DNA from 3 places in the Streptomyces sp. NPDC088350 genome. Region 3 is predicted to be linked to each of the others. Evidence: riboswitches for the same ligand, from Rfam matches in the RefSeq annotation. Region 3 holds a riboswitch; each other region holds the start of a gene.
The links. A riboswitch is a leader RNA that binds a small molecule or an ion and turns the genes downstream of it on or off. The one in region 3 is predicted to bind cyclic di-AMP.
Positions count from the first base shown of each region.

Region 1 (10,272 bases), on a different contig from region 3:
AAACATCTGAACATTAGCGAGGACCACGTCCTCTTGCACCTTGAAATGGCTGATATCGGTGGGACAGCGCCCGATCCCCCGCCGCGTCCCAGCGTTCCGGGCCGCAATATTCCGCGCCAAGACGTTCTCTCGCCACGAGAACTGCAACGGCTCTACCAGGAACAGCGGCTCTCTGTCGCCGATATCGCGCAGCTCGCGGGGTGCAGCTCTCGCACCGTTCGTCGAGCACTCATCGAGGCCAAGATCCCTAGTTCAGGGCGCGGAGTTCCTCCCCTCCTGCCAGGCATGGTAACCAGAGAGTGGCTGGAAGGGGAGTACGCCATGAAGGGGCGCGGCTGCCCAGATATCGCGCACGAACTCGGCCTCCATCAAGACACCGTGTCGCGCTTCCTGCGGATTTGGGGCATCCCGCGACGTTCCAACGGACTCGGTTCGAACCCCTTCGCCCACCTCGGCGTCGCGCTCTCGCCGGAAATGCGACGCCTCAGCAATAGGAGGAGCTGCCTGCCGTGGCTACGCAACCTCCTCCAAATACCCGGACACTCCGGCCTGTCGGCTGCCGCACCGGCAATCAGCGTCCCCGAGGTCACCCTCCGCCGGCAGCTCAGGATCATTGAAAGCGTCGTGGGGTTCAGCGTGATCGAGCGAACCAACCCGCTGTCTCCTACTCCGGCAGGCGTGAGATTCCTGACCGAAGCTCGCGATCTCCTTGATCGTTTCGACAGCGCCGCAACGCTGGTCGCAACCGGCTCGAGCAGGACCTCAGACCACTCACGGTGACTGCCGGAGCGGTGCTCAACACCAAGATTGAGAAGCCTGGGCTGACAACGGCGTTGCCCATCTGACCCGGATTTCGGCGTTTCCGCAGGAAACAGTGTCAATGATCATGAGGAACCTACACGGGCGCGATGAGCGTGTGACGGCCCGGCCGCCCCCAAGTGCGGGCGGCCGGGCCGTCGTTGTCACAGACGTGCGCAGTGTCAGCGCGAACCGCGCTTGCCTCGGTACAGCACCACGAACCCGGCGACGAGAAGCAGCGCTCCGGCCGCGGCGGGCCACAGATTCGCACCCGTCTCAGCCAACCCGCCCTGCGCCTGCGGTTGGTTCGGGCCCACGGCCGCGTAGCTCTCCCCGCCCGAGGACGAGGCGGGCGGCGTCGCCACGGCGCTGCCGACCTGACCGCCCGCGTTGTCGCCCGAACTGCCCTGGGTCTCCGTCGCGTTGGGCGTCCCGGTCTTCGTGTCGGCCTTGGGTATCGCCACAGCGCTGGTCAGCGACCCGGGGTCGGTGGTCCGCGTGTCCGGGGCGCTTGTCGTGGGCTCCGCGGTGGGCCGGTCGCCGGTGTTGCCGGGGGCGGTCCCGTTGTTGCCGCCGTTCCCGGCGTTTCCGCCATTCCCGCCGGGCTCGTCCGACGCGGATGCGGACGCGGAGGCCGTAGCAGTGGCCGTCGCGGTAGCAGTGGCCGTAGCCGTGGCTGTGGCCGTCGGGGACTCCTGCGGCTCACCCGAACCGCCGCCCGATCCCGAACCGCCGCCCGATCCGGGGTCGTTGCCCGTGCCGGCGCCGCACTTCTCGCCGCTGTTGATGCAGGTGACCATGTCGTTCATCAGGCCCTCGTCGAAGACGTTGATGAAGTCGCCGTGGTCCGTGACGGGCTTGTGCTGCTGTTCGGGGAAGGAGTCCACCGCGAACAGCGGGGTCGTCCTCCCGCCGTCCTGGAGGCTCGGCGCGCCGACGGCGTAGACGATGCGCTGCACCAGCTGCGGAATGGCCTTGAAGCCGTCCGGGCAGGTGCCGTCGGCGGCCTCGAAGGCCACGTGGGTGCGGTGGTTGGCACTGTCGATGTTGCGGCCGTCCCAGCAGCTCTGGAACTTGAAGGTGCGCACCACGTCGCTGCCCGACGGGCACAGCGGGTACTTGTCCTTGAGCTGCCGGTCCTCGAACCCGGTGCAGCTCCAGGAGGCGTTGGCGTTGGCCGGGCCGTTGACGAAGGCCTTCGCGTCGCCGGTGATGATCCGCAGGAGGCGCGGCATCGCGACGACCTTGCTCTGCGGGTTGCCCTCGAACGTCAGCGTGACCTGCTTGGCCGTGACGATCTCACCGGAGTTGCCCTCGGTGCCGCCGCCGGGCGAGTTGGCGTCCCGCTCCTGCTTGCCGTTCTGCAGACGCAGCACGGGCCAGTAGTAGGTGGACTTGTCGCCGGGGTTCTCGCAGCTCGTGTTGGCGTTGGCGAGGTCCTGGTCGCTGGCGAAGGCGTTGTTGGACTGGTTGCCGATGTAGTCGTGGAAGTGGTGGGCGCCGTTGGTGACTCCGGGGGCGACGATCACGTTGTCGGAGTTGAACAGACCGTTCTCGTTCACCCCGCACGCGGTGACGAACGTGCCGCGGGACGCGTCGGCCTGTTCCTGCGGGGTGTTCACGTTGGGCTGCACGGAGGTGATGTCCGCGTAGTCCGAGGCGACGGGCCCGTTGGTGGACTGCTGCTGGCCCTGGCCGCCGCCCTGCTGCTGGCCCTGGCCGGTCGGGGCGGCGCTGCCGCTCTGGTCGCCGCCGCTGCCGTTCTGGTCTCCGTTCGTGGGGGCGATGAGGGTGCAGGCGGCGAGCGCGTCGAGCCCCTCCGGGCGGTCCCCGACACGGTCGATGGCGTCGTCGATCCGGCTGATGGTCGCGGCCCGCTTCTCCTTCAAGGGATTCATGATCGCGTTGTCGGCGAAGGAGGCGTCCTGGCGTATGGCCTCCGTCGAGTCCCGCAGCTTCTGGTAGGCCTCGGTTATCTGCTGGTCCAGAAGCGCGAGTTCCTTGTCGACGTCGGTCTTCGCCCCGTCGGGCACCGTCGTCAACTGGGTACCGATGTCCGGGCAGTCGATCGTCGCGCCACGCGACGCCGCGTCCGGAGAAGCCTGTGGGGAGGAGTCACCGCCCCAACCGCCTTCCGACGCCGACGCGTAGACGTTCGCCGCCACCAGTCCTCCGCCGCCGAGCATCAGGGCGACTGCTGCCATCGTCGCGCGTCGTGCGCCTGTGGGGCGTCTGCGCGTGTTGCGTGCCACGGAAGTTGCTCCTACGCGTATCGGTCGGCCCGGATCGTCCCGGCATGGAAATCCCCCGACCCAATACGGAGACGGACGCCGGTGTGTTCAACCGTCCCGGAAATTCATAGCGACCTCATATGGAGCGTCCGGCTCCGCAGCCCATGAGTGCTCGTCATCCCCAGGACGAGGTAAAGGTCACAAATACGTATCGGACATATCGCGCTTCAACCTTCACACGAGGCACACACGTTGGCTAGGTTGACGGACAGGCCGTACGACCTACTCCGGCGATTGGCGCCGGGCCGCGCGGCTCGCGCCGAGTCCGGTGCGCCGCTCGCGGCAGCCGGAGCCGGGGACCCAACCGACTTGGGGTGAATCGGCCCAACCGCCCGTCAGGGCAAGGGCCGTAGGGCAAACCTTCCGTGATCGCCGCCCGAACCCGACAGCTAACCCGGTAGGCGCGATACGGAAGGAGCACGTCTGCCATGCCGGCAGAACGAGGCACGCGCACCGGAGGCAGTGGCCCCACCGTGGACGACCGACCCAGCCGCGAAGAAGTCCAGCGGCGGATCAACTCCCTTTACGACAGGGCCGAGACGGCCACCGGAAACTACAACGCCACGCGCAAGATGTCGGGGGGCCCGCGCCAGCGTGCCACTCCCCGCCCGGCCGCGTCCCGGCCTTCCGATCCCGCTCTCGACGCGGTCACCAAGCAGTGGTTCGACCAAGCCCGCGCCCAACTGGGCCCGACCGTACCGGCGGCCCTCCCGCCCAGCAGGACTCAGGGACGCCCGGCGGAAACCCGGCCCGAGCGACGCCCCGAGCCCGAGAGCGCCGGCCGTGCTCTTGAGGCGCCCGGCCGTGCCGTGGCCGAGCTGACCGCGGGGCCCTCCGTCCCGGACATCACGAGCCAGATGTCCGAGTCGGCCACCCGGCCCGTCGCCGCGCTGCCCGCCGCCCAGCAGGCACCGCAGCCGACCGTCGTGGACCTGCCGCCCGTGCCCGCCCTCGACCTGGCGCCCGCGCCCATGGTCGAGCAGCGGCGACTCGCCCCGCAGACAGCTCCGGAGCCGGTCTTCGACCCGCTCACGTCGGACTTGGCGCTGCTCCCGTACATCGCCGCACCGCGCACCGAAGCCGACCCGGCGAACACACCCTGGCCGACCCCCGAAACTGCCTGGCCGACCCCGGAGACGACCTGGTCCTCCCCCGAGACGACCTGGTCCACCGGGCAGATGCCCATGGTGCCCCAGCAGCCGACCGGCCAGGACGCCTGGTACACCACGCCGGAGCCGGACTGGCGCCCGCCCCAGCAGGAGTGGCAGCCGACCGCACCCGAGGCGGCCCTGGCAGCCCCGGTCGTCGCCCCCGAGTTCACCCTCCCGACCGCTCCGACGATGGCCCCCGAGTTCACGCTTCCCGTCGCTCCGACCATGGCTCCGGAGATCCCTCTCCCCACGGCCCCGGCGATGACCCCGATGACCACCACGGCCGTCCCCGCCGCACCGGACGCCGGCACACAGAGCAAGACCAGCATGGCGCTCGCGTTCGCCCGCGCGCAGATCGGCAGGCCGTGCCTGTGGGGCGCGGCGGGACCGGACGCGTACGACTGCTCCAGCCTCACCCAGGCCGCCTGGAAGGCCGCGGGCGTCCTGCTCCCGCGCACCGCCCAGGAACAGTCCGGCGCGGGCGCCCTCGTCCCGCTCACGGACATCCGCCCCGGCGACCTGATCTTCTTCTACGACAGCATCGACCACGTCGGCCTCTACACCGGCAACGGCCTGATGATCCACGCGCCGAGCCCGGGCACGCCGATACGCGAGGAGTCGATCTTCTACGCCGGTCCGGCCGCCATCCGGGGCGCCGTACGGCCCGCCTGATCCGCTCGGGGCCGGGCTTTCCCGGCCCTGGCCGCGCACACCCCGACACTCTCGGCGGGCCGTGTCGTTGGTCCCTACGAGTGGTGGAACCCCGGGCACGGTCGTAGCGTCGGACGAGACGAGAGACGACGACCGCGCCCCGGCGGACGGACCACCACCGATGCGGGTGCGGAGCGACGCGTACGAACGGGCGGCCGGGAGCGGACATGTACAAACACACCATGGTCGGAGTCGTCACGCTCTGTGCCGCCGCCCTGCTCGCGCCGGCCGTGGGCACGTCGTCCGCGGCCCCGGCGACGGTGCACGCGGTGCCCGCCGCCCATCGGCAGTTCGCGGGCCCGGTGCTCGTCGACTGCCTGTGGCATCCCCAGGTACGCCCCGCCGAGTTCATGCTCGCCTGCGGCGACGGCAACAGCCGCCTGACGTCGCTGCGTTGGACGTACTGGAACGACAACTCCGCGACGGCCACGGGCTTCAACGTGGTGAACGACTGCAAGCCCTACTGCGCGGCGGGCAGGTTCCACTCGTACCCGGTCGTCGTCCGGCTCGACACCCCGCAGCCGTGGAAGAGGCATCCGCGGGTGCGGCACTACAGCGAGATCAGCCTGACGTACACGGCGGGCAGGCCGGACAGGTTCGCGCACGTCGTGACCTATCCCCTGTGGAACTGACTCAGAGCGCCAGCTCCACCACCAGCGGCCGGTGGTCCGAGATCGCCGCCCGCGGCGCACCCGCCGTCCCTACGGCGTCCTCGCCGAGCCCCGTCGCCAGGATGTGGTCGAACTGGACGAGCGGGCGGTGCGAGGGATAGGTCGCCCGCCGCGCCGAACCCCGCCAGCCCCGCCGCCCCGTCACGTCGAGCGCGACCCGGGGCAGCACGCCGATCAGGTTGAAGTCCCCCATCAGCACCTGGGGTTGGGGCAGGTCGGCGATCCAGCGGCGCACGCCGAGCAGTTGGCCGACATTCCAGCCCGGTACGAACGACAGATGCACGGCCACGACGGTGAACGGCCCCTGCGGTCCCTCCAGTACGGCGGCCAGGGCGGCCCGGGGCTGATCCCGGGCCAGCACCGGGGCGGCCCGCCCGGCGACCCGCAGCGGCAGGGCGAGGGGCGCCGGCGGGAGTCGTAGGGCCCGCCATTCACGGACCGGAAGTCTGGACAGCAACGCGAGCCCGTGCGAGGGGACTTGGGGCTGCTGGGCCTCGGGGCCGTAGACACGCATCCCGGGCTCGGTGGGGTCGCGGACCCAGCCCCGGCCCGGCACCGAACGGCAGTGCAGCGCCGAGGCGTAACGCCAGTCCCGCGCTTCCATCGCGTCGGCGGCGACCGCCGCCTGGTCGACACCGCCCGACCGCTCCTGGAGGCGGTCGAGTTCCTGGAGGGCCACCACGTCGGCGTCCAGGGCCGCGACCGCTTCGGCGAGAGGCGCCGCAGCATCGCCGGGGTGAGCGGGCGCCGGGCGGCCGTCCGGCTGGATGCGCCGCCCGTGCAGCACGTTGAACGTCGCGCACCGCACCCGGAGGTCACCCATGTCGTGCCGTCGTCATCCGATCGTCCCCTGCGGGTAGGCGGGCAGGAGGAGTGATCTTCGCATGGGCCGAGGTCCCTGGGCATCGTGAGAAATACGTAGTCCGTCTACGGTGTGGCCGTGCCCCGCAACGCTCTGCGGCCGGACGGGCCGGCGCCCTCCGGAGCGCGCGCGACGTATCGTGCGTGGCCGAGCCGACGGCCCATGACGTGAAAGGCGAGGACATTGGGATCCGCGGCAGGAGCCGCCGAGGAGAGCGCCGCCGGGAGGCAGGGGCGTTCCCACCACGGCAACCGGCACGGCCGCAGCGAGCAGGCACGGCAGGCGGTGCTGGAGGCGACGGACGGGCTGCTCGTCGAGAAGGGCTTCGCGGGGCTCACCATGGAGGGCATCGCGGCGCGGGCCGGTGTCGCCAAGCAGACCGTGTACCGCTCCGACGTCCTCGTGGACGCCTTCCTCCAGGACCTCGCCGAGGAGTTGACCCGGCCGGACCACGGCGACCTCGCCCTCGACCTCCGCGCCTATCTGGGTCAACTGGCCGACTTCCTGGGCCGGTCCGACCCCGGAGCCGTCTTCCGGGCGCTGATCGCGCAGACCCAGCACGACCCGGCGTTCGCGGCGGACTTCCGGGCGCGCTATCTCGACGAGCAGCGCGGGCGCGACCGCCTGCCGCTCGAACGCGCCGTGGAGCTGGGCCAGTTGGCCGCCGACCTCGACCTCGCGGCCGAGACCGATCAGCTCGTCGGGCCGCTCTACTACCGCGTCCTCGTGACGGGTGAGCCGATCGACGAGGACTTCCTCGACCGGCTCGTGGACGGCTTCCTCGGTCGCCGTACGCACTGACCGGCATCCCCCACGCGCGATCCCCGGCGACACCCTCCGCAAAATCTACTTGCGTAACTCAAGCAATCCGCTATAGTTGAGTAAGTCAAGCAAACTTACGCGGCCGATTCACCGAGGCGCAGCGTACGGAGCGGATGGAGACCGCCATGGACGACGCGCCCCGGACCCCGGCCGCCCCCGGACCGCTCGCCTCTTTCGCCCGGTTCGTGCTGCTGGGCGGCGGTGTCGGGCTCCTCTCCAGCGGCGCCGTGGCACTGCTGGCCGAGCGGCTGCCCTGGGCGCTGGCGAACGCGCTGATCACCATCGCCTCCACCCTCCTGTGCACCGAGCTCCACGCCCGCTTCACCTTCGGGTCGGGCCGGCACGCCGGATGGCGCCAGCACTGGCAGTCGGCGGGCTCCGCCGCGGCGGCCTACGTGGTGACCTGCGCCGCGATGTTCGTCCTGCACCTGGTGCAGTCGTCGCCCGGGATGCTCACCGAGCAGATCGTGTACCTCAGCGCCTCCGGTCTCGCCGGCCTCGCCCGCTTCCTGCTGCTGCGCCTGTACGTCTTCGCCGCCGGCCGCAGGACGAAGGCCCCGCGGCCCACCCGGGCGCCCGCGCTGAAGACCCGCTTCCCGGTCGCCGCGAAGGTTCCGGCCGTCGCGGGGGCCATGTAGCGGCGGGCGGACAGCCGCGAGTCCGGCTCGGCTACGCTGACCGCTTCCACCACACTGACAGCGGGGGAACATGTTCAACAAGCGCCTGATAACAGCCGGGTTGACGGCACTTCTGATCGGAGCGCTCGGCGCGTGCGGCGGCGGGAGCGGGGGCGATACGAGTTCCGCGTCCGGTGACAGTCAGAGCAGCGCGAGCACCGCACGGGAGCCCGCGCCGACCCCCGACACCGTGACCGGACTCCGGAACTCGGTCCGGCACCTCGCCAAGAAGACGACGAGAGCCACCCGGCCGCACACCGTCACGAAGTGCACGCCCGCCACCAAACGGGTCCGGCACACGTCCAGTTCGGGTACCGGCACCAAGAAGAAGACCCGCACCTGGTACACCACGGAGCGGTACCGCAAGTGCGCGAAGGTGCACAGCGGCACCGAGACGTACACCCGGGTCGTCCGCAGGGAACGGTGGTGCGTGAGCCTCGACGACGTCGGCGGCGACACCGCCAAGGACGGCGTCTGGTACCGGGTCACGCGCTCCGCCTACGACGAGGCCCGCACCGCGGACGAGCACGCGCGCGTGGAGTTCACACCGACCGGAACGGGCTGCTGAGACCTGGTCCGACAGCCGGACGCCGGAACGAATTCCGAATCGGGTTCCCGGACTTCGAGTCAATTCGTGATCACAGACGTACCTGCGGACATGGGCGCCCCGCGCCGACCCGTCACGTCACCGACCCGGAGAACAGGCACCCCATGAACGCATCCGCACCGAACGGCTCCGCACCCGACGCCACCGCCCAGATCGGCGTCACCGGCCTGGGGGTGATGGGCCGCAACCTGGCCCGCAACTTCGCCCGCAACGGCTACACGGTCGCCGTCCACAACCGATCGCCGCACCGCACCCATGAGTTGATGAAGGAGTACGGCGACGAGGGCGCCTTCGTGCCGGCCGAGACGGCACAGGAGTTCGTGGCCGCGCTCGAACGCCCCCGCCGCCTGATGATCATGGTGCAGGCCGGCCCGGCCACCGACGCCGTGATCGACGAGTTCGCCGCGCTCATGGAGCCCGGCGACATGATCATCGACGGTGGCAACGCGCACTTCGCCGACACCCGTCGCCGCGAGGCGGCCCTGCGCGAGAAGGGCCTCCACTTCGTCGGCGCCGGTGTCTCCGGCGGCGAGGAGGGCGCCCTGAACGGGCCGTCGATCATGCCCGGCGGTTCGGCGGAGTCGTACGCCGTGCTGGGTCCGATGTTCGAGTCCGTCAGTGCGAAGGTCGACGGCGAGCCCTGTTCCACGCACATCGGGACGGACGGCGCCGGGCACTTCGTCAAGATGGTGCACAACGGCATCGAGTACGCCGACATGCAGCTCATCGCCGAGGCATACGACCTCCTGCGCCAGGTCGGTGGCTACAGCCCCGCCGAGATCGCGGACGTCTTCCGCCGCTGGAACGAGGGGCGGCTCGGTTCCTATCTGATCGAGATCACCGCCGAGGTCCTCGCCCACACCGATGCGGAGACCGGCGGGGCGTTCGTCGACATCGTCAAGGACGCCGCGGGCCAGAAGGGCACCGGTCGCTGGACCGTGCAGACCGCGCTGGAGCTGGGTTCGCCGGTCACCGCGATCGCGCAGGCCACCTTCGCCCGCGCCTCCTCCAGCCAGGCGGCCCTGCGCGCGGCCTACCGCGGGCTGCCCGGCGGCACCACTCCCCCGCTGAGCCGCACCGAGGCCGACCGCTTCACCGCCCAGGTCGAACAGGCGCTGTACGCCTCGAAGGTCATCGCCTACGACCAGGGCTGGAAGATGATCCAGGACGCGGCCACCGAGTACGGCTGGTCGATCGACCTCGCCGCGGTCGCCGGGATCTGGCGCGGCGGCTGCATCATCCGCGCCTCCTTCCTCGACCGCATCCGCGCCGCGTACACGGCCGACCCGGGTCTGGTCAGCCTGCTGGGCGAGGAGGGCTTCGCGCGGGAGATCGGCGACGCGCAGGTCCCCTGGCGTGAGGTCGTCGCCTCGGCGGCGCGCCGCGGCATTCCCGTGCCGGCGTTCTCCGCCGCGCTGTCCCACTACGACACACTGCGCGCCGACCGGCTGCCGGCGGCCCTGCTCCAGGGCCAGCGCGACTTCTTCGGCGCGCACACCTACGGCCGTACGGACCGCACGGGTACGTTCCACACCCACTGGTCCCGGCCCGGCCGCCCGGAGACGACGGCCTGACCGTACCGACCCGACGCCCCGGCCCTCCTGCTCAGGCAGGGGGGCCGGACGTGTGTGCGGCGGGCGGTGCCGTGCTGTCGCGTATCACCAGCTGGGTGGGCACCAGCG
Region 1 covers NZ_JBIVNL010000008.1:223,494-233,765, reverse strand. Annotated here, with positions in the region: gene ACIQBL_RS28730 (TniQ family protein) at 1-780, shown strand, start outside; gene ACIQBL_RS28725 (DUF1996 domain-containing protein) at 981-3,002, opposite strand; cyclic di-AMP (ydaO/yuaA leader) riboswitch at 3,337-3,509, shown strand; gene ACIQBL_RS28720 (NlpC/P60 family protein) at 3,518-4,912, shown strand; gene ACIQBL_RS28715 (hypothetical protein) at 5,119-5,583, shown strand; gene ACIQBL_RS28710 (endonuclease/exonuclease/phosphatase family protein) at 5,585-6,445, opposite strand; gene ACIQBL_RS28705 (TetR/AcrR family transcriptional regulator) at 6,668-7,285, shown strand; gene ACIQBL_RS28700 (GtrA family protein) at 7,420-7,944, shown strand; gene ACIQBL_RS28695 (hypothetical protein) at 8,015-8,551, shown strand; gene gndA (NADP-dependent phosphogluconate dehydrogenase) at 8,695-10,164, shown strand; gene ACIQBL_RS28685 (LacI family DNA-binding transcriptional regulator) at 10,196-10,272, opposite strand, start outside.
Region 1: it holds a riboswitch for cyclic di-AMP, as region 3 does, so the genes downstream of both, ACIQBL_RS28720 (NlpC/P60 family protein) here and ACIQBL_RS37425 (M23 family metallopeptidase) in region 3, are expected to answer to the same signal.

Region 2 (10,272 bases), on a different contig from region 3:
AACGGAAAGGGCCAGATCTTCGTGAAGGGCGAGGTCATCAAGACCGTCCCCGAGTCGAAGATCGTGGAGACCCTCATCGAGGAGGCGATGAAGATCGCCGAACAGATGGAGCAGGACGGCGTCGCGGCGGGGGAGCCGGCCGTCACCGTGAGTTGAACAGCACGGACCGAAGGGGGCCCGACGTGACGATTCTGGAGAGCATCCGGCAACCACGCGACCTGAAGTCGCTGTCCGAGGCGGAACTCGGCGAACTGTCCGAAGAGATAAGGGAGTTCCTGGTCCACGCGGTGGCCAGGACCGGCGGACACCTCGGACCCAACCTGGGCGTCGTGGAACTGACCATCGCGCTCCACCGGGTCTTCGAGTCACCGGGCGACCGCATCCTGTGGGACACCGGCCACCAGAGCTATGTGCACAAGCTCCTGACGGGCCGTCAGGACTTCTCGAAGCTGCGCGGCAAGGGCGGCCTCTCCGGCTACCCCTCGCGCGAGGAGTCCGAGCACGACGTCATCGAGAACAGCCACGCCTCCACCGCGCTCGGCTGGGCCGACGGCCTCGCCAAGGCCCGCCAGGTGCAGGGCGAGAAGGGCCATGTCGTCGCGGTCATCGGCGACGGCGCGCTCACCGGCGGCATGGCCTGGGAGGCGCTGAACAACATCGCCGCCGCCAAGGACCGGCCGCTGATCATCGTGGTCAACGACAACGAACGCTCGTACTCGCCCACCATCGGCGGCCTCGCCAACCACCTGGCCACCCTGCGCACGACCGACAGCTACGAGAAGGTCCTCGCCTGGGGCAAGGACGTCCTGCTGCGCACCCCGGTCATCGGCAACACCGTCTACGAGTCCCTGCACGGCGCGAAGAAGGGCTTCAAGGACGCGTTCGCCCCGCAGGGCATGTTCGAGGACCTGGGCCTCAAGTACGTCGGCCCGATCGACGGACACGACATCGGCGCCGTCGAGTCGGCACTGCGCCGCGCGAAACGCTTCCACGGCCCGGTCCTCGTGCACTGCCTCACGGAGAAGGGGCGCGGCTACGAACCCGCCCTCGCCCACGAGGAGGACCACTTCCACACCGTCGGCGTGATGGACCCGCTCACCTGCGAGCCCCTCGTGCCCTCCAACGGCCCTTCCTGGACCAGCGTGTTCGGCGACGAGATCCTGCGCATCGGGGAGGAGCGGGACGACGTCGTGGCGATCACCGCCGCGATGCTGCACCCGGTCGGCCTCGGCAAGTTCGCGGCCCGTTTCCCGGACCGGGTGTGGGACGTCGGCATCGCCGAGCAGCACGCGGCGGTGTCGGCGGCGGGCCTGGCGACCGGCGGACTGCATCCCGTCGTCGCCGTCTACGCCACCTTCCTCAACCGCGCCTTCGACCAACTCCTGATGGACGTGGCGCTGCACCGCTGCGGGGTGACCTTCGTCCTGGACCGCGCCGGGGTGACGGGAGTTGACGGAGCGTCACACAACGGCATGTGGGACATGTCCATCCTTCAGGTCGTGCCGGGTCTGCGGATCGCCGCCCCACGCGACGCCGACCAACTCCGCGCCCAACTAAGGGAAGCGGTCGCCGTCGACGACGCGCCGACCCTCGTCCGCTTCCCGAAGGAGTCGGTCGGACCGGAGATCCCGGCGATCGACCGTGTGGGCGGACTCGACGTCCTGTACCGGGGCGCGGAGACGCCGGAGGTGCTGCTCGTCGCCGTAGGGGTGATGGCGCCCGTCTGCCTCCAGGCCGCCGAACTCCTCGAAGCCCGGGGCGTCAACTGCACGGTCGTGGACCCCCGTTGGGTCAAACCCGTCGACCCGGCGCTGCCCGGCCTCGCCGCCGAACACCGCCTCGTCGCTGTCGTCGAGGACAACAGCCGCGCCTCGGGCGTCGGCGCCGCCGTGGCGCTGGCACTGGGTGACGCCGAAGTCGACGTGCCCGTACGGCGGTTCGGCATCCCGGAGCAGTTCCTCGCGCACGCCAAACGCGGCGAGGTGCTCGCAGACATCGGCCTCACACCCGTCGAGGTCGCCGGACGGATCAGCGCAAGCCTGGCGGTCAAGGACACGACCGACCGCGCAGCCAAGGAGAAACCCGAATGACCAAGGAGTTCGACCTCACCGCGCTCTTGGCCGAGCGCGGAGCCGAGCGCTACGAGCTGCACACCAAGTACCTCAACCACCAGCTCCCGCGCATGCTGCACACCATCGGCTTCGACAAGGTCTACGAGCGGGGCGAGGGCGCCTACTTCTGGGACGCGGACGGCAACGACTACCTGGACATGCTCGCCGGGTTCGGGGTGATGGGCCTCGGCCGCCACCACCCCGTCGTCCGCAAGGCGCTGCACGACGTCCTCGACGCCCAGCTCGCCGACCTCACCCGCTTCGACTGCCAGCCGCTGCCGGGCCTGCTCGCCGAGAAGCTGCTCACCCACAGCCCGCACCTGGACCGGGTGTTCTTCGGCAACAGCGGTACGGAGGCGGTCGAGACAGCGCTCAAGTTCGCCCGCTACGCCACCGGGAAACCCCGCGTCCTGTACTGCGACCACGCCTTCCACGGCCTGACCACGGGCTCGCTGTCGGTCAACGGTGAGGACGGCTTCCGGGACGGCTTCGCCCCGCTGCTGCCCGACACCGCCGTACCCCTCGGTGATCTCGACGCCCTGGCACGGGAGTTGAAGAAGGGCGACGTCGCCGCCCTCGTCGTCGAGCCGATCCAGGGCAAGGGTGTCCACGAGGCCCCGCCCGGCTATCTGCGCGCCGCGCAGGAACTCCTGCGCCAGCACAAGGCGTTGCTCATCGCGGATGAAGTGCAGACGGGCCTTGGCAGGACCGGCGACTTCTACGCGTACCAGCACGAGGACGGTGTGGAGCCGGACCTGGTGTGCGTGGCCAAGGCGCTGTCCGGTGGTTATGTGCCGGTCGGCGCCACCCTCGGCAAGGACTGGATCTTCAAGAAGGTCTACTCGTCCATGGACCGCGTGCTGGTCCACTCGGCGAGCTTCGGGTCCAACGCCCAGGCCATGGCGGCCGGCCTCGCCGTGTTGTCCGTGATGGAGAACGAGCAGATCGTCGCCAACGCCCGTGCCACCGGGGACCGGTTGAAGTCCCGGCTCGCCGCGCTGGTGGACAAGTACGAGCTGCTCGCCGATGTCCGCGGCCGGGGTCTGATGATCGGCATCGAGTTCGGGAAGCCCAAGTCGCTGAAGCTGCGCAGCCGTTGGACCATGCTGCAGGCCGCGCGCAAGGGGCTGTTCGCGCAGATGGTGGTCGTACCGCTGCTTCAGCGGCACCGCATCCTCACCCAGGTCTCCGGCGACCACCTGGAGGTCATCAAGCTGATCCCGCCGCTGATCGTCGGCGAGCGCGAGGTGGACCGGTTCGTGGACGCCTTCACCGCCGTGATGGACGACGCGCACAGCGGCGGCGGGCTGATGTGGGACTTCAGCAAGACGCTGGTGAAGCAGGCGGTGGCCAACCGGTAGGGGTACTCCGCCTCTTCCGGGCGCCGCGGGTTTTTGCCTCTGAGGCAAGAGATTTGCCGCAGAGGCAAGCCTGCGGCTGAATGGAGAGCATGAGCTCTCCAGAGACCGGGCCGGAGCAGTCGGCTTCGGCCGGGCCGGCCGACGACCTGCCGGCCACCGTCGCACCACAGCTCCGCGCGCTGCGCCGGCGTGCCTCCCTCACCCTGGAGGCCGCCGCCCGCTCGGCCGGGCTCTCGCCCGCCCATCTCTCCCGGCTGGAGACCGGGCTGCGCCAGCCCTCGCTGCCGATGCTGCTCGCGCTGGCCCGTATCTACGGTACGACAGTCTCGGATCTGCTCGGCGAGACGGTCGCCGACCGGGACGCCGTCGTGCGCGCCGCCGAGATGGAACCGACCCACGCGGGCGGCTGGACCTACTGGCAGGCCGGGGCGCCCGGCCGCGGGATGCAGTCGCTGCGCGTGCGCATCCCGCACGGCTCCCAGGGCGACATCGTGCGCGTGCACCCCGGCGAGGAGTGGCTGTACGTCCTGAAGGGGCGTCTGAGACTCCGCCTCGGCGACACCGCGCACCTCCTCGCGCCGGGCGACAGCGCCCACTTCGACTCGCTCACCCCGCACCGGCTCGCCGCCGCCGACGAGACCGGTGTCGAGGTCCTGTTCGTCCACACCCTGTTGCAGAGCCCCACGGCCGCCCTGTGCCTGGGCCCGATCATCGGAGACACGCCATGAGCGGCAACAACATCGAGGACAAGTTCCCGCGCGCCCTGTGGATACGACTCATCATCTACATCGCCGTCGGCCACCTCTTCGCGGCCTTCATCTACCTGCTGTTCTCCCTGGGCGCCAAGTAGCCCGCCGCAGCCGTCGGTTCAGTCGAGCAGGCGCTCGCGCAGCCGCTCCCGGACCTCCGGGGTGATCCCCAGCCCCTGCTCCAGATAGGTGTCCACCCCGCCCCAGGTCTCCTCGACGGTGTCGAAGGCCGCCGTCAGATACTCGGCGCGGGCGTCGAAGAGGGGGCTGAGGAGTTCCATCACCTCGGGGGAGTGGCCCGCGGCGGAGGCGCCGCTGCGGCGCACTTGATAGCGGCGGTGCTTGGCGTTCGACTCCAGGTAGTCGGCGAGGATCGCCTCGCGCTCCACGCCCACGGCGACAAGCGTCACGGCTATCGACAGGCCCGCGCGGTCCTTGCCCGCCGCGCAGTGCATCAGCGCGGGGACGCTGTCCTCGGCGAGAGAGCGCAGCACCTGGGAGTGCTCGGTGGTGCGCTCCTTGATGATCGTGCGGTACGAGGCGATCATCCGGTCGGCGCCCTTGCCGTCGCCGAGGATCCCGCGCAGCTGTTCGATCTCGCCGTCCCGGACCATCTTCCAGAACTCGGAGCCGTCCGCCGGGTCGCTCAGCGGCAGGTTCACATTGCGCACTCCGGGCAGCTCGACGTCGGGGCCCTCCAGCTTCTGGTCCGACGCGTTGCGGAAGTCGAAGATCGTGTGCAGCCCGAGGGAGGCGAGGAACGCCGCATCCTCGTCGGTCGCGTGCGCCAAATGGCCGCTGCGGAACAGCACTCCGTGCCGCACCTGCCGTCCGTCCACCGTCGGAAGTCCGCCCACGTCCCGGAAATTGCGCACTCCGGACAACTCCGGCTCGGTCGACGGAATCTGCTGCGTCACGAGGACTCCTCCCACTCGGCCCGACGGCGCGGCTCACCGGCGGGCACGTTCCCGACGATACGACATCGATTCCTCGGGCCATGAGTTGTCCACAGACGTTGCCTCACAGGCCCCGGGCCATTGATGATGTTGCCACTTGAGTGGACTTGTTCGAATCTGTGAGGGACTTGATGCTGGAGATCGCCGAGAACGGCCGTACGTGGGTGCTGTCGGGCCCCACGAGCAGCTACGCCGTCCATCTCACCGAGCGCGACGAGCTGCTCCACCTGCACTGGGGCCCCGCCATCGCCTTGGCGGACGCCGAGGAGCTCGCCGCCCGCCCGCTGCCCGGCGGCTCCTCCTTCGAGTCCCCGCTCGACGGACGCGAGGAGTACCCCGTCGAGGGCGGCCCCCGCTTCGCCCGGCCCGCCCTGTCCGTGCGCACGCCCGAGCGCCGGGGCACGGAATGGACCTTCGAGCGCTACGACACCGAGGACGACGAGCTGCGGCTGCGCTTCCGGGACAGCGGACTGGCGATCACCCTGCACTACCGGACGCGCGGCGACGTCGTAGAGCGCTGGACGACCCTGGACAACGACGGGCCCGGGGCTCTGGAGCTGTTGCGCGCCGACTCCGCCGTGTGGACGTTGCCCGAGCGGGAGGGATGGGGGCTGTCGCAGTTGCACGGGCGGTGGGCCGCCGAGTCCCGGCTGGTGCGTTCCGGTCTCACCTACGGTGAGAAGGTCATCGGCAGCCGTCGCGGACACACCGGACACCAGCACCTGCCCTGGGTCGCCCTCGACCTCGACGCGACCGAGGAGCGCGGCGAGGTCTACGGGTGTGCTCTCGGCTGGTCGGGGTCCTGGCGGATCGCCGTGGCCCAACTCTCGGACGCGCGCGTGCAGATCAGCGGCGGCGCCGGGTACGACGACTCCGGGCTGCTGCTCCTGGAGCCGGGGGAGTCCTTCACGACCCCCGTCTTCGCCGGCCTGTGGAGCGACGGCGGCTTCGGGGCGGCCAGCCGCACCTGGCACACGTACCAGCGGACGTACGTCATCCCGGACGCGGACCAGGACCGGCCGGTGCTCTACAACTCCTGGGAGGCCACCCAGTTCGACATCTCCGAGGAGCAGCAGGGCGTGCTCGCGCGGCGTGCGGCGGCGGCCGGGGTCGAGCTGTTCGTGGTCGACGACGGCTGGTTCGGGAAGCGCACCAGCGACCGCGCCGGACTCGGCGACTGGACCCCGAACCCGGACCGCTTCCCCGGCGGTCTCAAGCCGCTCGCCGACTACGTGCACGCGCTCGGCATGCAGTTCGGCATCTGGGTCGAGCCCGAAATGGTCAATCCGGACAGCGACCTGTACCGCGCGCACCCCGACTGGGTGCAGTTCCAACCGGGACGAAAGCGGACGGAGTTCCGCAATCAGCTCGTGCTGAACCTGGCCCGAGAGGACGTCCAGGAGTACCTCTGGGAGCGCCTCGACACGCTGCTGACCAGCGCCCCGATCGACTATGTGAAGTGGGACTTCAACCGCTGCTTCACCGACGCCGGCTGGCCCGGCGAGGCCTATCCGCAGCGCCTCTGGGTCGACCATGTGCACGCCCTGTACGGCCTGTTGGACCGGCTGCGGGCGGCCCACCCGGGCGTGGCCTTCGAGTCCTGCTCGGGCGGTGGCGGCCGGATCGACCTCGGCATCATGAGCCGCACGGACCAGGTGTGGACCTCGGACAACACCGACCCGCTCGACCGGCTCGCCATCCAGCACGGCTTCAGCCAGATCCACCCCGCGCGCGTGATGGCCGCCTGGGTCACCGACAGCCCGAACACCCAGCTCAACGACCGGGTCAGCAGCCTGCGCTTCCGATTCGTGAGCGCCATGGCCGGGGTGCTCGGCGTGGGCGGCGACCTCTCGGAGTGGACCGAGGAGGAACTCGCCGAGGCCCGCCGGTGGGTGGACCTCTACAAGGAGATCCGGCCGCTCGTGCAGCACGGCGACCTCCACCGGCTGCGCCCGCCGACGGGCGGACTGAGCGCCGTGCAGTACGTGCGCGGCGACGAGACCGTCGTCCTCGCCCTGCTCCAGGCGCAGCACTACGGCGAGCCGTTGCCGGCGCTCCGGCTGCGCGGGCTCGACCCGTCGGCGTCGTACGAATGCCTCGAAACGGGCGAAGTCCACCGAGGCGCGGTCCTGTTGCATCACGGGCTGCGGACCGGGTTGCGTGGTGACCTCGATGCGACGGTTCTCCGACTGCGTCGCATCTGAGCCTTCTGTCCTAATTGCAGCCTTCGTTCCAACTCGCTCTGGAATAAGGGAACCTGAGGGGCATGTACGTGATCAGCGTCATATTCGTGACCGTACGTCGTTCGTCATGTTCACGTAATTGACGTGCTTTTCCAGGGGAATTGAAGGATGGACCCCCGGGGAATTCACGGAGGGTGACTGTGAATTCCCACAGGGGATCACAAGAAACGCATATCCGTGGAACCTCCTGCTTGTCCCTTTGCGTCTTCCTCGCTTACGTTCGCCACCAATCCGGACGGACGCCCAATCCTGCCGCCGCCCGGACTCCGCACACACCCACCCGTATGCGGCAGGAGCGGGGGACCCACAGGTAGGACGCCTGTTCCGGTCTCCGGAACGGGCTTGGGGTAAAGCCGCGACCAGCGCGCGGCCGGGCATCTCCAGCCCGCACCCGACAGCTCACCTCGCAGGCGCCGGAGAGGAATTCGTCATGCCCGCGAAGGGTAAGCACCGCCGCCCGAAGTCCCCGCGACTCGCCCGCTCGATAGCCGTAGCCGGAACCGGCGGCGCCGCGCTCGCCCTGCCGCTCATGGGGGCCGCCGGCGCCCATGCCGCGACTACGACTTCCGCTCCGGAAAAGGCCGTTCAGTCGGTTCCGGCCAGTGAGAAGACGGTTGCGGAGAAGACGACCGCCAAGGCCGCGAACGTGAAGACGTATGCGGTGAAGGCGGGTGACTGGCTCGCGAAGATCGCCGAGGACCAGGACGTCACCGGCGGCTGGAAGAAGATCTACCAGGACAACCGTGAGGCCATCGGCGGCGACCCGTCGCTGATCCACCCGGGCCTGAAGCTCACCCTCGGCCAGAAGGCCACGACGAGTGGGACGGGCAAGTCGTCCAAGTCGTCCAAGCCGTCCGGTTCTTCGGCGCCCTCGTCCTCGTCGTCGTCCTCCTCGTCCTCCTCGTCTTCCTCGAAGAGCACGACGGCGACACAGAGCGCCGAGAGCACCAGCACCTCCAGCGGCTACACCCTCCCCGTGGTCGGCGCCACCATCGGCACCGGCTACCACGTCGCGGGCAGCATGTGGTCCAGCGGCTACCACACGGGCGTCGACTTCGTCGTCCCGACCGGCACCACCGTCAAGGCGGTCGCCGCCGGCACGGTCGTCTCCGCGGCCTACGACGGCGCCTACGGCAACGAGGTCGTGATCCGGCACGCGGACGGCGAGTACTCGCAGTACGCGCACCTGTCGCAGCTGTCCGTCTCGGCCGGCCAGACCGTGACCGAGGGGCAGCAGATCGGCCTCTCCGGTGCGACCGGCAACGTGACCGGCCCGCACCTGCACTTCGAGATCCGGACCACTCCGTACTACGGCTCGGACGTGGACCCGGTCGCCTACCTCCGCTCGCACGGCGTCACCGTCGGCTGACCTCTCGGGGCCCGGCGCAGGGCAGTTCCTGGCGTCAACGCCCCTGCTCAGAGGCTTATTCCGACTTTGGGCAACCCTTTACAAGTGGCTTATCTCACCGCCCGTCAACCCCTAAATACGATCGCGTAGGTCACACTCCAGGGTGAATTATGGTTGCCGTGGCTAACGATTCGAAGAGCGACAGCAGATCAGTGATCGGGTCGTACGTGGCGGTGGGGGACAGCTTCACCGAGGGCGTCGGCGACCCCGGGCCCGACGGGGCGATGGTCGGCTGGGCCGACCGGTTCGCGGTACTGCTCGCGGACCGCCGACCCGAGGGCGACTTCGAGTACACCAACCTTGCCGTGCGCGGGAAACTGCTCGACCAGATCGTGGCCGACCAGCTCACCCGGGCCAAGGAGATCGGCCCGGACCTGGTCTCCTTCTGCGCGGGCGGCAACGACATCATCCGTCCCGGCACCGACCCCGACGAGGTCGCCGAGCGCTTCGAACGCGCGGTCGCCGACCTCACCCGTGCCGTCGGCACCGTCATGGTGACGACCGGGTTCGACACCCGTGGTGTGCCCGTGCTCAAGCATCTGCGCGGCAAGATCGCCACCTACAACGGACATGTCCGGGCCATCGCCGACCGGTACGGCTGCCCGGTGCTCGACCTGTGGTCCCTGAAGACGGTCCAGGACCGGCGGGCCTGGGACGGCGACCGGCTGCATCTCTCTCCCGAGGGGCACACGCGCGTGGCGCTCCGCGCAGGCCAGGTCCTCGGCGTCGAGGTCCCGGTCGACCCGGACCAGCCCTGGCCCCCGCTGCCGCCGCGCGGCACGCTCGACATCCGGCGCGACGACGTGCACTGGGCGCGCGAGTACCTGGTGCCGTGGATCGGGCGCCGGTTGCGCGGCGAGTCCTCGGGTGACCATGTGGAGGCCAAGGGGGCGCTGTCGCCGGGCGACATCAAGATGCGGATCCAGTCGGTGGCTTGACGGGGTGACGACGGTGACGGGGTGACGGGTGCGACCGCTGTGCCGGGGGCTGTACGGCTTGGTAGGTCCCGGCGCGGCGGGTTGGACCGGTGGGATGACCTCGCGGGAGTGCTGGTCCGTCGACGGGTGAACCGGGGTGTCGACGTGACATGACCGGGAGCCGTCCCTCGCCCCGGGGTCACATCCCGGTGCCCGCACGCGCCCGCCGTAGGCCCGCACGCGCACGCGTGGCCGCGCCCGCGGACTCGCCCGGCGGCAGGATGGTGCTGGCGGCCCGCACGCGCACGCGTGGCCGTGCCGCCCCCCGTATCGCCGCCCTCGCGCGTGACTCAGGAAGCGGTCAACGCCGCCCGTTCCAGGCCGAGTTCCCGTGCGAGCGCCTCGTCGACCCACTCCAGGGCCCGTGCGTGCGACACCGCTCCCGCGTACGCCGTCATCTGTACGGCGAGGCCGTCCAGGAGGGCCGTGAGGCGCAGGGCCGCGCTGTTCGGGTCCGCGCACTCGAA
Region 2 covers NZ_JBIVNL010000003.1:651,183-661,454, reverse strand. Annotated here, with positions in the region: gene ispG (flavodoxin-dependent (E)-4-hydroxy-3-methylbut-2-enyl-diphosphate synthase) at 1-156, shown strand, start outside; gene dxs (1-deoxy-D-xylulose-5-phosphate synthase) at 183-2,090, shown strand; gene ACIQBL_RS12865 (aspartate aminotransferase family protein) at 2,087-3,472, shown strand; gene ACIQBL_RS12860 (helix-turn-helix domain-containing protein) at 3,562-4,200, shown strand; gene ACIQBL_RS12855 (DUF6126 family protein) at 4,197-4,322, shown strand; gene ACIQBL_RS12850 (tyrosine-protein phosphatase) at 4,341-5,138, opposite strand; gene ACIQBL_RS12845 (alpha-galactosidase) at 5,309-7,381, shown strand; cyclic di-AMP (ydaO/yuaA leader) riboswitch at 7,684-7,846, shown strand; gene ACIQBL_RS12840 (peptidoglycan DD-metalloendopeptidase family protein) at 7,851-8,789, shown strand; gene ACIQBL_RS12835 (SGNH/GDSL hydrolase family protein) at 8,981-9,766, shown strand; gene ACIQBL_RS12830 (TetR/AcrR family transcriptional regulator) at 10,096-10,272, opposite strand, start outside.
Region 2: it holds a riboswitch for cyclic di-AMP, as region 3 does, so the genes downstream of both, ACIQBL_RS12840 (peptidoglycan DD-metalloendopeptidase family protein) here and ACIQBL_RS37425 (M23 family metallopeptidase) in region 3, are expected to answer to the same signal.

Region 3 (10,272 bases):
CGAGCACTGGCCGTACTGGGCGAGGAGAAACGCCTCCCGCTCAAAACCCCGGGAAGGGCAACCCCCTAGGGGCCCGGGGCTGTGACATGTGCGGCTCCGCCGCGCGGGCGCGACCAGCCACAACGCACCCGCACTCGCAAGACGACACAAGCCACGCAGACGCTTAGGCGGACGCCCCGTAAAATCACCGCATTGTGACCGACTCACCCAACACCCGAGCCAAGGGCCAGCCCCGTTTCCCCGACGGGCCGACGCCCGACCCCGCCGGCTCCCACTTCGAACGCCGCATCCGAAGTTTCCAGCCGCGCCGGAGTCGGGTAACCACAGGCCAGGCCGACGCCCTCGCCCGCCTGTGGCCCAAGTGGGGCCTGGACATCGACGGGCAACGGAACCTCGATCTCACCGAACTGTTCGGGAACGACAACCCCGTCGTCCTGGAGATCGGCTTCGGCATGGGCGAAGCCACCGCGCAGATGGCCGCCGACGCCCCGGCGACGAACATCCTCGCCGCCGACGTGCACACCCCGGGCCAGGGCAACCTCCTGGGCCTCGCCGACCACCACGGCCTGTCCAACATCCGCGTCGCCAACGGGGACGCCATCATCCTGCTGCGCGAGATGCTCGCCCCGGACTCGCTCGACGGCCTGCGCGTGTACTTCCCGGACCCCTGGCCCAAGAAGCGGCACCACAAGCGCCGGTTGATCCAGGAGGAGTTCCTCTCCCTCGCCGCGACCCGCCTCAAGCCAGGGGCGACCGTGCACTGCGCGACCGACTGGGAGCCGTACGCCGAACAGATGCTCGAAGTGCTCGGTGCGCACCCGGACTTCGAGAACAGCCAAACCGACGGCGGTTTCGCGCCCCGTCCGGACTTCCGGCCGCTGACCCGTTTCGAGGGCCAGGGACTGGACAAGGGACATGTCGTGAACGATCTGCTCTTCCGTCGCGTACCCCACGACGACCAGCACTGACGACCAGCGCTGACGCCAGGCTCCCTCGCGGGCCGTGCCCTTACCTCGTTAGGGTCGATGCCGTGGCCACGTTTCCGCCGTACCCCCCGCACCCCGGCCACCCCGCCGGTGGTGTGCCCGGGCACGGGCCGCGGGTGCGCTGGTGGCGGCGGAAGTGGGTCCGCCATGGCGCGCTGATCGCCCTGCTCACGCTCTCCGGGCTCGTCATCCTCGCCCTCGTCCGCCAACAGACCGGCACGGAAGGCTTCCTGGTGGGCCTCGGGCTCGCCGTACTGCCCGTGCCGCTGCTCGTCGCCGCGTTCCGCTGGCTGGACCGGGTCGACCCCGGCCCCTGGCGGAACCTGCTCTTCTCCTTCGCCTGGGGTGCCTGCGCCGCCGCGTTGATAGCGATCGTCGCCAACAGCTTCGCGACCCGATGGATAGCGACCACGACCGCGGACCCCGCGAGCGCGGACACCCTCGGCGCGACGGTGATAGCCCCGATCGTGGAGGAGTCGGCGAAGGCGGCAGCCGTGCTGCTCGTCTTTCTCTTCCGCAGACGGGACTTCACCGGGATCGTCGACGGGGTGGTGATAGCCGGGGTCACCGCCACCGGCTTCGCGTTCACCGAGAACATCCTCTACCTCGGCACCGCCTTCGGCACCGACCAGCTCACCGGCGACCGCGGCTTCGCCTCCGTCACCGCGGCGACCTTCTTCGTGCGTATCGTCATGTCCCCGTTCGCGCACCCCCTGTTCACCGTCCTCACCGGCATCGGCTTCGGCATCGCCGCCCTCTCCCCCGACCGGCACCACGTCCGGCGCGTGCTGGTACCCCTGACCGGACTGCTGCTCGCGATGGGCATGCACGCGATGTGGAACGGCTCCTCCACGTTCGGCCAGTACGGCTTCTTCGAGGTCTACGGCGCCTTCATGGTCCCCGCGTTCGGCCTGCTCACCTGGCTCGCGGTCTGGACCCGGCAGCGCGAACTGCGCACCGTGCGCGAGGAGTTGCCCGTGTACGTCTGCGCGGGCTGGCTGACCCCGGCCGAACCCTTCGTGCTCGGCTCGATGAAGGCCCGCCGCCTGGCCCGCCAGTACGCCGGCCACCGCCTCGGCAGACCGGCCGCCCGCTCGGTCGCCCAGTACGAGGCGTACGCGACCTCCCTTGCGTTCCTGCGGCACCGGGCCGGACGGGGCCGCGCCGGCGCCGACTTCGCCGTACGGGAAAGGGAGTTGCTGCACGGGCTGTGGCTGTGCCGGGAGGTGGCGCGGCCCGCGCTGGACTACGCGGCGCGGCGGACGGCGCCACCGGTGCCGGTGGTGGTGCCGCCGTGGCCGCCGGTGTACGGGTCGTACGGGACTCCCGTGTACAACCCGTACCGGTCCTGATGCCTGCCTAGGCCGACGCCTCCGTGAGCTTCGCGATCTCCGTGTCCGTCAGCTCCAGTTCGGCCACGGCGAGCAGCGCGGGCAGTTGGTCGACCGTGCGGGCCGAGGCGATCGGGGCCGTGACCGTCGGCCGGGCGGCGAGCCAGGCCAGGGCGACCGTGGCGACCGGGGCGTCGTGGGCCTGCGCGACCTCGTCCAGGGCGGTCAGCACCCGTAGGCCGCGCTCCGATGCGAGGTACTGCGCCGCGCGTCCGGCACGGGCGCTCTCCACGCTCGTACCGGGGCGGTACTTGCCGGTGAGGAAGCCGGCCGCGAGCGCGAAGTACGGAAGGGCGGAGAGGCCGCCGCGTTCGGCTACGTCCCGCAGTTCGCCCTCGTAGGTGTCGCGGGAGACGAGGTTGTAGTGCGGCTGGATCGCGACATAGCGGGCCAGGCCCTCGCGGTCGGAGAAGTCGAGGGACGCCTGGAGCCGCTCGGGGGAGATGTTGGAGGCGGCGATGTGCCGCACCTTGCCCGCCCTGACCAGGTCGTCGAGCGCGCCGACGATCTCCTCGACCGGCACTTCCTCCTTGTCGAAGTGCGGGTAGTAGAGGTCGATGTAGTCGGTGCCCAGGCGGGTGAGGGAGGCGTCGGCGGCGGCCTTGATGTTGGCGGCGGACAGGCCCGGGTACTCGGGGTGCTGGCTGACCTTGGTGGCGATGACGACGTCGGAGCGGTTGCCGCGGGACCTGAGCCACTTGCCGATGACGGTCTCGGACTCGCCGCCCTTGTTGCCCTCGATCCACGCCGTGTACGAGTCGGCGGTGTCGACGAAGTTGCCCCCGGCGGCGGTGTAGGCGTCGAGCACGGCGAACGAGTCCGCCTCGTCGGCGGTCCAGCCGAAGACGTTGCCGCCGAGGACGAGGGGGAACACTTCGAGGTCGGACCGGCCCAGCTTGCGAAGAGAAGTCATGCTCCACGTCAACCGCCGGGCCGGAACCGGATATTCCAGCGGGTGGGTCAGGGGTTGAGGCCCTTGCTGCGCAGCCAGGGCGCCGGGTCGCTGGCGGTGGCCGCGCCGTTGAGGTGCACCTCCAGGTGGAGGTGCGGCCCGGTCACGTTGCCGGTGGCGCCCACGCGGCCGATGACGTCACCGGTGGCGACCTTCTGGCCGACGCTGACGTTGATCGAGGACTGGTGGCAGAACCACAGCTCGGTTCCGTCGCTGAGGGTGATGATCGTGCGGTAGCCGTACGCCCCGGCCCAGCCCGCCTCGGTGACCGTGCCGCTGTGGATGGCCTTGATCAGCGTGCCGGTGGGCGCGGCGAAGTCGAGGCCGGTGTGGTAGCCGGAGGACCACATCGTGCCGGCCTGGCCGAAGGTGCCGGTGATCGTGTACGAGCCGACCGGCAGTGTGTACTGCTTGGCCAGCGCGGCGAGTTTCGTGGCCTCGGACTTCTTCTTGGCGGCGGCCTCCGCGGCCTTCTTCGCGTCGGCGGCCTTCTTCGCGGCGTCCTTCTCGGCCTTGGCCGCGGCGGCGTCGACCTGCTTGGCGACGGCGGCCTCGGCGGCGGCCTGCGACTTGCCGTCGACCTGGAGCTGCTGGAGTTCGGCCTGCTCCATGATCCGGTTGCGCAGCAGCTCGCCCGCGCCCGAGGTGCCCTTGGCGGTCTCGGTGGTGGTCACGCCGACGCTGCTGAGCGCGGTCGCGGAACCCTTGGGGGTGCTGGAGGAGTCGTCCAGCAGGTGGCCCACGGAGGGCAGGTCGGGCAGGGAGATCGAGACCGGCGGCTTGCCGGTGTTGGCGCTGGCCATCCCGCCGGCGCTCACGGCGGCTATGACACCGACGCCCAGGACGGTGGAGCTGCGGGCGAATCCCCCGCCGCCGCGCTGCTTGGCGACGCGGTGCTTGCCGCGCTGGGGAGGAACGGACTCCGCGCTGGGGTTCCACTCCTCCCAGGGGCCCTCGTCGGGGCGGTAACCGCCGTAGACGAACGGGGCTTCTGGGGCAGCAGAGTTGGACGCCACGTGGGCGCGCTCCTTTCCTTCCTTCTCGCCTACCGGGTTAGCTGACGGGTTCGGAGCAGGAAGGTCTCCTACGCGCGTCAACCTGCCGTGTACCCACGGCTGTCGACGAGCGATTCACCCCAAGTGGTGGTTCCCCGGTTCCCTCGCGGGATTCGGCGCGTGCGCACGGAGCCGTCTCTTGTGACGGCTGGGACGACCGCGCTGCGTTATCGAACGTTAATAGACCCGGGTGCCCGATTCCAAGCTGTTCCGCTTGATCATTAACCTTTCCTTGCTGGACGAACGGGCCACCACCGGCGAAAATCGGGCGAGTTGACCAGGTCTCAGAATTCCCACAGCCATTGACGGTATGTCAGTTGTTATGCGGAGGGCGCCCACCCGGTCACGGCCCGTGACAACCGCCGTACATGCCGGTCATGGATGCCGTACGGCGATCATCGCCATGTCGTCCGTCATCCCGCCCCCGGAGTACCGGCGCACCTCCTTGGCGAGGATGCCGAGCAGCGCTTCGGGGCTGCGGAAGGTCCGGCCGGCCAGCCGCTCCCCGGGGTCGTAGAAGACGCCGTGGGAGTCGCGGGCCTCGGACAGGCCGTCGGTGTACACGAGCAGCGTGGAACCTCCCGGGAACGCGAACTCCTCGACGCGGTCGGGCCAGAACCCCAACTCCCCCATCCCGAGCGGCAGTGCGGGCTCCTTGACGAGCAGGGTGTCCACGGTGCCGTCCTCGTGCAGGAGCAGCGGCGGCGGGTGGCCCCGGTCGACGATCCGTACGACGCCGTCGCCGTGCGGGAGTTCGGCGAGGACGGCCGTGGTGAACCCCTCGAACGCGTCGAGCCCGTCGCGCCGGGTGCCCTCGCGCGCCAGCGCCCGCTCCAGCCGCTGCGCGACCGCCTCCAGGGTGACCTCCTGCTCGGCGGCCTCCCGGAACGCCCCGATGACCACGGCGACGGCCGCGACCGCGCCCATGCCCTTGCCGCGCACGTCGCCGACGACCAGCCGTACGCCGTGCGGGGTGTCCTGCACCGCGTACAGGTCGCCGCCGATGAACGCGCCCTCCTGCGCCGCCTCGTAGCGTGCCGCGATCTCGAACCCGCCGATCCGCTCGGCCGGTTCGGGCAGTACGGCGCGCTGGGCGGCCTCCGCGATCTCGCGCACGGAGGCGAGCTGTTCGCTGCTGCGGCGGACGAGGACGTTGATGAGCACGGCGAGGACGGCGACCGTCGCCACGGTGGCCGCCTCGGTGACCGCGTCGGCGTGGAGGACGATGCCGAGCCTGATGTGGGTCACCAGGACGACGGCGACGGAGGCCAGGCCGGTGAGCACGGTGCCGCGCCGCGAGTACAGCGGGGCGGCGACGAGCGGGGCGGCGGTGAAGAACGGGGCCGCGGTGAAGTCCTGCGGGGTGAGGTAGTCGTAGAACGCGCCGACGATCAGCAGCAGCGCGGGCAGGCGGTGGACGACGGCGCGGGTGTTCGAGATGCGCCGTCCCTCGACGCGGCCGAGGCCGGGGTCGGGCACGGGATCGGCGGGCAGGCGCCCGCCGGCTCGCATGTACGGACCCTCCTCCTCCACGCGTCCAGTTTTTCCCGGTGGGGGGAGGGCGGCGAGCGGGGTGGGCCGACAGGGGGAGAAACGCGAGGGAGAAACACCAAGGGCCGGAATCCGTTTCCGGATTCCGGCCCTTGGCCTTAGTAGCGGGGACAGGATTTGAACCTGCGACCTCTGGGTTATGAGCCCAGCGAGCTACCGAGCTGCTCCACCCCGCGCCGTTGTGATTGCAACTATACGCCATCCGCGGGGTCCGATGTCACACGTGTTTCAGTCGGCCGGGTTCCCGGCGTGCGTGAGGGTCTCCCAGGAGACGAAGAGGTCGTCGCTGCCGGCCGGCCGGGTCGACTCGGCGAGCCGGTGCGCGGAGGGCACCTTCATGCCGAGCCGGTCCTCCAGGTGGTTGAGGGCGACCTCCAGGTCGGGGCCCATGTTCCGGTCGACCTTCCCGCCGCAGAGCCAGGCGGGCGCGGACTCGCCGAGCTGGTAGCGGGCGTGGAGGTCGAGGGCGGCGGCGAGCCGGTCCTTGACCTCGTTGTAGAGGTCGACCCCTTGGTGCCAGGCGGTCTCGGCGATGTGGGCCGTGGCGGCGAGCGAGTACCCGACGTGCTTGAAGTTGCGGCACGTCTCCTGGGCGACGCCGTCCCTGAAGGTGGTCTGCTTGAACCAGTACGTCGTCAGCTTCTGCGGGGTGGTGACGCTGGAGCGGGCCGGGGTGAGCGGCACCTTGCCGTCCTTGGCGAGGTAGAAGTAGGCGGGCACGCGGTCGCGGAAGCGGGTGACGGCCGCGTCGAAGGCCTTGTGGTCGTCGAGGAAGACGGCGATGCCGATCGCGGCGTCGGTCATCGCGAGGTCCCAGTTGCCGTTGTAGTCCGGCAGGTCCTTGGTGACCTCGGGCTGGTAGGCGGTGCGCAGCATCGTCGCGAACCGCCGCACCCGGTCCGCCGGCCACCCGGCGCCCGGCGCGTACCGCACGATCTCCGCCGCCCGCGCCCACGTCGAGCCCGCCCACGCGGTCTGGAGCCCGGCGTCCTCGGAGGTGTGCTCCTTCATCCTCGCCGACCAGTCGTCCATGATCTCCCGCGCCTTGAGCGCGTGGTGCTGCTTCCCGGTGATGCTGAACAGCAGGGCCTGCGTGTACGCCGCGATCGCGTCCTCGCGCTCCTCGACACAGCCGTGCGCGGCCTTGCCGTTCCAGGGGCAGTCGACGTCGGCGTACGGCTTCGCCGTGTACTTGTACGACCCGTACTTGCTGTCCCGCATCCCGAAGTACGCCTTCAGCCAGGGCTGCTTGCCGGCGGTCACGTTCTTCCGTACGGCGTCCAACTGGCCCTTGCTGACCAGCACTCCGGGGTGGGTGAACGCCGCGTCGGCGGGCAGGGCCCGTGCCATGGTCCGGGTACCGGTGTCCGTCGCCGCGCAGGAGGCGAGAAGCCCTACGACCACGGTCGCACCCAGCACCGCCACTGCCCTCATGTGTCCTACCTCCGCGTTGTCCGCACCGGGTTCACTGCGAGCGTGACCCGGTGGGCGGTGAGCCGCAGGATCTGATGGGCCGGTCGGGGAGCGGCGAGGGCCGGGGGGCAGGGGGTGTTCCGCAGAAACGTGACACTCACCCCCCGAGGTGTCACATTTCTGCGGAGAGGGGTGGGTGCACCTCAGCCGAGCAGATGCCGGTTCGGCGCCTTCGCCCGCTCCTCGTACTCCGGCAGTACGACCACCGACACCCCCCGCGCCGCCAACATCCCACTCCCGTCCGCCCCCTCCACGAACGTGTCCGGCTCGCGCCAGGCCGTCACCACGCGCCGTACGCCCGCGTCGAGGATCAGACGGGCGCAGGGCTTGGGGCGGGAGGCGCGATGGGTGCAGGGTTCGAGGCTGGTGTAGACCGTGGCGGTGGGGAGGCGGGGGTCCGCCGGGTCCAGCTCGGCCAGGGCCGCCTCCTCCGCGTGGACCACCGGGTCGCCGGCCTCGCGGGAGTGGCCCCGGGCGAGTTCCGTGCCGTCCTCGGCCACGACCACCGCGCCGACGCTGAACGCCGTCTCCGAAGGCGGGCAGTCCGCGGCCAGGGCGCAGGCCAGGGCGAGCCAGTGGTGGTCGGCGGCGGAGGGGAGGTCGCCGGTGCCGGGGGCGGTGGGTTCGTAGCGCATGAGGACCACGTCCTCGATGGGGCGGGTCTCCACGAGGCGGAGGCGGCCTGCCTGGTAGGTGCCGGGGCCGAAGAGGCGGGGGGCGTCCGGAGTGCCCACGAAGAGGGGGGACAGGACGAGGTGGAGTTCGTCGGCGAGGCCCTGCTGGAGCAGCTGGGTGTGGATCGTGCCGCCGCCCTCGACCATCAGGCGGTCAACTCCCCTGACGGAGTGGAGGTGTTCGAGCAGTCGGCGCCAGTCGAGTTCCGGGCCCAGGGCGAACACGTCTGCGGCGAGGCCGAGTTGGCGTGCTCGCTCCGCGCCCTTGTCCGTCGTGAAGACGAGTTTGCCGCCGCCCGTGTGCCAGAAATTCGCCGTCGGGTCCAGGTCGCCGGAGCCGCTGACCGTGACCTTGAGGGGGTATTCCGGCTTGCCGGCGGCGCGGCGGGCGGCGCGGCGCTCGGGGGAGTTGACGAGGAGGCGGGGGTTGTCGGCGCGGATCGTGCCGGCGCCGATCAGGATCGCGTCCACGGACGCCCTGACCTCGTCGACGCGGTCGAAGTCGGCCGGGCTGGAGAGGAGCAGCCGGTCGGGGCCGGTGTCGTCGAGGTAGCCGTCGAGGGAGACGGCGGCGGACAGCAGGACGTAGGGGAAGGACATCGACGCGCTCTCGGCTCGACGGAACAGCGGGGCTGGGAAACGGCGGGGCTTGGTTCAAGTTTGAAACAAAACTACACTGGGGGCATGACGACTCGCTGGCTCACCGCCGAGGAGCAGAGCGCCTGGCGCGCGTACATCGCCGCGACGCACCTCCTGGAGGACGCGATCGACCGGCAGCTCCAGCAGGAGGCCGGCATGCCCCACCTGTACTACTCCATCCTGGCCAACCTCTCCGACGTACCGGACCACCGGCTGCGCATGACCGACCTCGCCGAGAAGTCGAAGATCACCCGGAGCCGGCTGACGTACGCCGTGACCCGGCTGGAGAAGGACGGTCTGGTGCGCCGTGAGGGGTGTCCGTCGGACAAGCGGGGCAGCACCGCCGTCCTGACCGACGAGGGGATGGCCGTCCTGGTGCGTACCGCGCCGGGCCATGTCGAGACCGTGCGCGCCGCGATCTTCGACCATCTCACCCCGGAGCAGGTGGGCCAGCTGGAGGAGATCAGCACCGGTATCGCGCGGGCGCTGGAGGCGCCGGAGGACGTGCCGTGGCGCCGCCGCTCCTCCCCCTCGTGTTCGTGAGCCGTCCCACAATTCTGTTGCTTCAAATTTAAAGCATGGGGTAGTCTCCGTGATCGTGGATGTGCTTCAAAACTGAAGCACATCCGGCAACGGCCACAACTGTCCACCGGACCGGGAGAACCCGCATGCCCGACTTCCCCGCCGCCACCCCGCGTGCCCGCGTCCGGGTACCGCTGCGCTTCCAGGACGGCTACGGCGTCGACGCCGAACTCGTCACCTTCCACGGCCTGACCGACGGCCAGGAGCATGTCGCGGTCGTCCTCGGCGACCCCGCCCCCGGCACCACCCCGCTGGTCCGGCTGCACTCCGAGTGCCTGACCGGCGACGTCTTCGGCTCCGCCCGCTGCGACTGCGGACCCCAGCTGCGCGAGGCCGTCGAGCGCATCGCCGACCGCGGCGGTGTCCTGCTCTACCTGCGCCAGGAGGGCCGGGGCATCGGCCTCTACAACAAGCTCGACGCGTACGCCCTCCAGGACCAGGGCCTCGACACGTACGCGGCGAACACCGCGCTGGGCCTGCCCGAGGACGCCCGCGACTACACGGCCGCCGCCCAGATGCTCACCGCCCTCGGGATCACGTCCCTGGACCTGCTGTCCAACAACCCCGACAAGGCCGACCAGTTGCGCGGCCTGGGCATCGAGGTCCACGACCGCGTCCCGACCGGTGTGTTCACCACCCCGCACAACGTCCGGTATCTACGCGCGAAGGTCCTGCAGACCCAGCACACCCTGCCGCTGGGCCAGTTGACGGAGCTGCACGCGGGTTGAGCCGCTCCGTGCGGGGCCCGGTGGTGTAGCGGGCTACACCATCCATTCGGGAGGGCACTCCCTCGTGCCGGGGAGCGGCCGGCGGAAGGCTTGAGACCACGATCACGAACGCGATCCGGATCTCGACCGACCGCCGACTCGGAGGCCTTCCCCAGCCATGGCTACTCTCCTCTATCACTTGGGCCGCGTGGCCTTCCGGTGGCGCTGGTTCGTCACCCTCCTGTGGGTGGCGGTCCTCGGC
Region 3 covers NZ_JBIVNL010000012.1:303,650-313,921, reverse strand. Annotated here, with positions in the region: gene lhgO (L-2-hydroxyglutarate oxidase) at 1-69, shown strand, start outside; gene trmB (tRNA (guanosine(46)-N7)-methyltransferase TrmB) at 195-968, shown strand; gene ACIQBL_RS37435 (PrsW family intramembrane metalloprotease) at 1,031-2,338, shown strand; gene ACIQBL_RS37430 (aldo/keto reductase) at 2,346-3,290, opposite strand; gene ACIQBL_RS37425 (M23 family metallopeptidase) at 3,338-4,345, opposite strand; cyclic di-AMP (ydaO/yuaA leader) riboswitch at 4,357-4,513, opposite strand; gene ACIQBL_RS37420 (PP2C family protein-serine/threonine phosphatase) at 4,760-5,896, opposite strand; tRNA gene ACIQBL_RS37415 (tRNA-Met) at 6,038-6,111, opposite strand; gene ACIQBL_RS37410 (alginate lyase family protein) at 6,164-7,369, opposite strand; gene ACIQBL_RS37405 (dihydrofolate reductase family protein) at 7,552-8,682, opposite strand; gene ACIQBL_RS37400 (MarR family winged helix-turn-helix transcriptional regulator) at 8,767-9,264, shown strand; gene ribA (GTP cyclohydrolase II) at 9,390-10,031, shown strand; gene ACIQBL_RS37390 (MMPL family transporter) at 10,189-10,272, shown strand, end outside.